2 regions of the Desulfonatronospira sp. MSAO_Bac3 genome follow, and region 1 is predicted to be linked to the other one. Evidence: riboswitches for the same ligand, from Rfam matches in the RefSeq annotation. Region 1 holds a riboswitch; the other holds the start of a gene.
What was found. A riboswitch is a leader RNA that binds a small molecule or an ion and turns the genes downstream of it on or off. The one in region 1 is predicted to bind cobalamin.
Positions count from the first base shown of each region.

Region 2: linked by a shared signal. The riboswitch ahead of D5S03_RS03185 (hypothetical protein) and the one ahead of D5S03_RS12465 (radical SAM protein) in region 1 are both predicted to bind cobalamin.

Region 1 covers NZ_QYZY01000350.1:10,075-13,198, forward strand. The annotation lists gene D5S03_RS12460 (ribonucleoside triphosphate reductase) at 1-1,348, opposite strand, end outside; gene D5S03_RS12465 (radical SAM protein) at 1,362-2,000, opposite strand; cobalamin riboswitch at 2,074-2,370, opposite strand; gene D5S03_RS12470 (sigma-54 interaction domain-containing protein) at 2,521-3,124, shown strand, end outside.
Region 2 covers NZ_QYZY01000086.1:4,541-7,664, forward strand. The annotation lists gene D5S03_RS03180 (sirohydrochlorin cobaltochelatase) at 1-889, shown strand, start outside; cobalamin riboswitch at 978-1,275, shown strand; gene D5S03_RS03185 (hypothetical protein) at 1,424-2,071, shown strand; gene D5S03_RS03190 (glycine/sarcosine N-methyltransferase) at 2,082-2,888, shown strand.

The DNA of each region.
Region 1 (3,124 bases):
GCTCCATATTATCCTGGATGAGCTTTCTTTTGAATTCTAAGGAATCTCGGGCCAGCCCGGCATATTCAGTAATGATGTCCAGGAAGTCCTCCTCCCCCTGGGCCAGAAAGGCCAGCTTGGGCAGGTTCAGGGTGACCACCCCTATGGATCCGGTAAGATCCCCGGCCCCGAAAAGCCCGCCGGTGCGTTTTTTTAACTCGCGCAGGTCCATCTGCAGACGGCAGCACATGGAGCGCACATCTTCCGGGCTTAGATCGGAATTTATAAAGTTTTGAAAATAGGGAGCCCCGTACTTGGCTGTTAGCTCCAGAAGAAGCCTGCCCACACTGCTGTCCCAGGGAAAATCGGAAGTGACATTGTACGTGGGTATGGGAAAAGAAAAAATGCGGTCGTGATAATCACCTTCAAGCATGACCTCCAGAAAGGCCCGGTTGATCATTTCCATTTCCGGCTCAAAGTCCCCGTAGGCATCATCGGTTATCCTGCCCCCGATGATGGCTCCTTCTCCTGCAATGTGCTTTGGCGGGACCAGGTCAAAGGTCAGGTTGGTAAAAGGACTCTGACCGCCCCACCTGGATGTGGTATTCAGGTTGAAAACAAATTTCTGCATGGCCTGTTTTACCTCGTGGTAATTCAGGCCGTCATGACGGATAAAGGGGGCCAGATAGGTATCCACGTTATTGAAGGCCTGGGCCCCGGCCCATTCGTTCTGCAGAGTCCCCAGAAAATTTACCATCTGCCCCAGTGCGGAATCAAAATGCTTGGCCGGCCCTGAGGAGCACTTGCCCTCTAAGTTGAAGCCCTCCAGCAAGAGATCGCGCAGGCTCCATCCTGCGCAGTACCCGGCCAGTCCAAAGGACAGGTCGTGGATGTGAAAATAGGCATGCTCATGGGCCATGCGCACTTCTTCCGGATACTTTTCCAGGGCGTAGCGGGCCTGGACCGAACCTGAGAGATGCAGCATGAGTCCCTGGAAAGAATGGGTCATATTGGCGTTTTCATTGACCCTCCAGTCGGACTTGTACACGTAGGAATCAATGATCTCCCCGATATTCAGATAGGCCTGATCCTGGCAGCGCAGTTCCCTTCTCTTCTCGCGGTAGATGATGTACTTCTTGGCCGCGTCATAAAGCCTGGACTCCATAAGCACCATTTCCACCATGTCCTGGACGGTCTCCTGCTCCGGAATATCCTCGTGCAGCTTGCCCTCCACCTTGCGGGCCAGCCTGGAAGCCAGCAAAGGGTCCTTGATTCCGCTGGCCTTGAGGGCCTTTAAAATGGCATGGGCAATCCGGTCCGTGGACCAGGATTCCATACAACCGTCTCTTTTCTTGATCTGTTTGGGCATATTAGTGTCCTTTTTACTGGTTTGCTGTTATTCTGGACGGCCGGTAATCCTGAACTTTGAGCTCGAACCCGGGCGGCAGCCAGGCTTTTACGTTTTCAATGTCCGGATCACTTAAACCAGGCACCCGGGTGATCCTGAACATGAACCTCTCCGGGCTATCTGCAGCAAGCTCCAGAATCTGCCCCAGACAATCCCTGGCCTGCCCGGGAGCGGCCCGATCACCGGTAAGCCCCGGATACATATGCCACGGCCCCTTGATATCCACTGCTATCATTTTTATTGAGCTATGCTCAAGAGCTAGTTTTACACAATCCGGGCTGAGTCCGTTGGTGTCCAGTTTAATGGGAATGTTCAGGCTGGACAGATCATGCAGCAAAGAATCAAAACCTGGCAGAATGGTGACTTCACCGCCGGTCAGCACCAGCCCTTCCAGCCAGTTGCGGTTGCGCTGCACCTGCTCCAGCACTCCCAGGCAGTCCAGGACCGGAAAACTTTCCGGGTGCCAGGCAAAAGAAGCATTGTGGCAGGTGGGACAGCGCAGATTGCAGCCCCCGAAAAAAAGAACCGCGCTTATCCGTCCCGGCCAGTCGCAGAGGCTGAAGGGCTCATATCCCTTGAGCATGTCCCAGGCACTATAGTCTAAATCCTGCATGATATATTGCTCCGCCGGATAAAAGCACCGGAGCCCGTGGATCTTTACCCGCTGTCCTCGCAGGGGAAAAAGTTGATGGATAAGACTTCAGGCAGGTCTTCTGGCTCGCCCCTTCCTTTGTCGGCCTTCCCAACCCCGCACTTACTTTTTTCAAAAAAGTAGCACTACAGCGAAACTTATAAAATTTTATAACCTGCCTCACGGAGGTCAAAAAATAAGTTTCTCTTACTTTTTTGAAAAAAGTAAGTGCGGGGTTAGTGACCCAGATACGACAAAAAGATTTACAGGGCTCACAGCGGCGGGACCGCCCCGGACTTGCACCGGAGTTCCCTTTTAAGGCCTGACGGCCGCCTGAAGCAGACTGTAAAGAATTTCAGAGTATTATTATCAAATAAGAACCGACACAATAACACCGGTGCCCAGGGAGTTCAACAGTAAAAATCAGCAAAACAATAAAGACTTACTTTCAAGCTGCCTGCAAAGACTTGCCCCATCCCCTGAATTCGTTATATCAGAACATATGAGCGGCAAAACAACAAAAGATGAACCCTGGGAAGGCTTTACCAAGGCCATACTTGAAAGCATATCCGACGGCGTCTTTACAGTAAACCGGGAGTGGATGATCACCTCCTTCAACCGGGCCGCGGAGCAGATTACCGGCATTTCCAGAGACCAGGCCCTGGGCCGGCCCTGCTGGGAAGTGCTCAGATCCAGCATGTGCCAGTCCCAGTGCGCTCTGGGATATACCCTTGAGTCAGGAAAACCAGTCATCGGCAAAGCCTGCTATATCATAGACTCCCAGGGTGGACGCATCCCCATAAGCGTATCCACTGCCATGCTTCGCAACTCCAGGGGCGAACTGGTGGGAGGAGCCGAGACCTTTCGCGACCTGAGCGAAGTGGAGAGATTACGTCTGGAACTCAAGGGTGGTCTGTCCACCGGCAATCTCGTAAGCCACAGCCCGGCCATGCAGAAGGTACTGCAGATCATCCCGGCGGTGGCCGCAAGCTCCAGCACGGTGCTCATCCTGGGGGAGACCGGCACTGGAAAAGAACTGGCAGCAAAAACCATTCATTCCTTAGGGTCCAAAAAGGACGCTCCTTTTGTGCCCGTAAACTGCGGTG
Region 2 (3,124 bases), on a different contig from region 1:
GCTTGCTGCTTTCGGTTCCAGTTATCCCCAGGCTCAGCCTGCTTTGGACAATATTGAGAAAATGACCAAAGAAGCCTTCCCAGAGGTGCCTGTACGCTGGGCTTACACTTCCAGGATGGTCAGGCATTCTCTGGCCAAAAAGGACAAGCATTTTGATTCCCCGGCCATGGCCCTGGCCAGAATGGAGGATGAAGGCTTTACGCACGTAGCGGTTATGTCCCTGCATACAATCGGAGGTGTGGAGTTTCATGAACTCAGGTCGGTTGTGGGTGCCTTTCAGGATATGCAGAGCAACCTGAAGCAGGTGAGCCTCAGTTCGCCTCTTTTGGGTTCACCGGATGTAATGGAAAGGGTCCGGGACAGCATGCTGGACAATCTTCCAGCAGATAGAAAAGCGGACGAGGCGGTCATCTGGGTGGGACACGGGTCTTATCATCCCAGCAATGCCTTTTACCAGGCCCTGGCCTACAAGCTGCAAAGAAAGGATGAAAACGTGTTCATGGCCACTCTCGGCTGTCTTGGCGGGTCACCTTCTTTTGAAGATGTAAAAGAAGAAGTTAAAGCCAAGGGCATTGATAAGGCCTATCTTGTGCCATTCATGTCCGTAGTGGGAGCGCATACCATCAGGGATGTGGCCGGCAAGGACAATTCCGGCCATGACCATTCCCACGATCATGGACACGAACACAATCATGATCACGAACATAACCATTCTCATGACCACGGCCATGACCACGATCATGACCATCACCACGGTGATCCCTGGAAGCAAAGGTTGCAGGATGCCGGCATTGAGACAGAAGTAGTTTTAAAAGGCACTGGAGAGTACGATGATTTTGTCAACATCTGGCTGGATCAACTGAAAAAGGCCGTTGAGCAATTGCATTAACAGTACATGAAGCGTCTGCATGATTTTTTTGCAGGGGCTAATTTTGCAACTTGACAAGAACGTCTTTTTTTACTTGAGTAAATAATAATTAAGGACAGTCGTCTCAGGTTTTCCCCAGTCAGGGGAAATGAAAAGGGAATCCCGTGTAAATCGGGAACCGGCCCGCGGCTGTGAGCGGGGACGAAAGCCGCATTAAGCCACTCTGGACAGAAACAGGGGAAGGCGCGGCAAGCCCAGCACTCACTTCATTTCTGTTTGTTGCTTATAATCAGGTTGTACTGCAAGGAGCCAACCGGTTTAACTGGCAACAATTAGTACCTGAAGTGAGTGCTGGGCAAGTAGGACGATCCGCAAGTCAGAAGACCTGCCTGAGACCTTATTGGACCGCCCCTTCGGCGCAGGGTGGCGGCCGAGCCTATTCGAGGATGAAAACGGGACATCCCCGGATCGAAGTGTATTTCGATCCGGGGATTTTTTTTGCAAGAAAACGGACAGAAGCGCCGGCTGTCCTCCAAACCGTTCAAGGAGGAAAAAATGGATACTATCCACCTGGAAATGCACGGGGTGTGCATGAAAAGCCGCAGTATGCGTATGACCAGGACGGGTGCGGAAGCTGTGCTGCAGTTCTGCCGGGAGTACAATATCAATGTATACCGGCTTTTTGATTCACCCGGGGATGTCAGAAGTCTTCTGCCCGCGGGAGAGCATGTGGATTGCTTAGAAGAGTGCTATATGTACTGCAATGATAAGCCGGATGTTTATGCTTATATCAATGACAGGCAGGTAAAAACACTGGATTTTGGATTGTTTCAAAATTTTACCCGGCATGCAGTGCTTGACGATGGAGGCGATGAACATGTTGTCATTGAAAAGGCGGCAATCAACGATGGCATCATGGTCTTTGAAGACAGGGGCAGTCACCTGGGACAGCTTAATATTCAGGATATACGCCTGCCCATTAAAAGATCGCTTATTGACAACAGTCTTTTGTTCAATGAAGTATATCATGGTCATAAAATGTTCAATATAAAGCTCATGGAGCTTTCTCCAGGAGCAATGCAGGCCATCAATGTGCGCAGTAACGGCCAGAAGATTTCATTTATTGATTTCTTAAACAGTGTTTCTGTCTCTGGATGGCGGGCACAGAACATGATCTCGGAAATTTCCAGAACCATTCAATAGGAGGTGTATTATGTACGCAGACAAGGAACAAAAAGAAATATTGCAGAGCAAGGGTTGCTTGCTGACTGATCAATACCTTCACGACTACGAAGACTGCTTTGTAAACAAGTGGGATGAGCTCATAGACTGGGAGAAGAGAGCCAAAAGCGAGGGGTCTTTTTTTTATGATATTTTCAGACAGAGGAATGTGCAGAGCATTATGGACGTGGCCGCCGGCACCGGCTTTCATTCGGTGAGGTTTCTTGAACAGGGCTACAGGGTGGTCAGCGTGGACGGAAGCGCCAACATGCTGGTGCAGGCCTTTGAAAACGCCCGGGACAAAGGATATATCCTGAGCACGGTGCATACGGACTGGAGACGACTCAGCTTTGATGTGCAGGGCGAATACGACGCCCTTATCTGCCTGGGCAATTCCTTTACCCACCTTTTTGATGAACACGACCGGCGCAGGGTGCTGTCCGAATTCTACAGCAAACTCAAGCCGGACGGGGTGCTTATAGTGGACCAGAGAAACTATGACCGTATCCTGGATGAAGGTTATTCCTCCAAACACAAATATTATTACTGCGGCGAGAACGTATCTGCAGAACCGGTGCAGGTGAAGGACGATCTGGTCCAGTTTGAGTATACCTTTCCAGACGCTTCTGTGTTTCATCTGAACATGTTTCCCCTGCGCAAGGCTTACATGCAGAAACTTCTCTACGAGACCGGCTTTGGGTCAGTGACCACTTACGGGGATTTTCAGGAAACCTTCAGAGGCGAGGAACCTGATTTTTATATCCATGTAGCGGATAAAGGCATACCTGACCAGAGCTGACAGTCTTGAGCCTGCGTTAGTCTGCTTAAAAAAGTGCCTGCAAATTTTTTTGCAGGCACTGCAAGACTGTCTTGTCCATCAAGGGTAACCATTATGGATGGAAACCGGTTTTCAATGGTTGTGGAGTTGTCTGTCCATGTTTTCCGGCCAGGGCCTGGCCCGATGTCTCAGAAAAATGCCGGCTAATTTTTAACCTGGACCATCATTGTCATTGACCGCCTTTCATATTTCTCTCC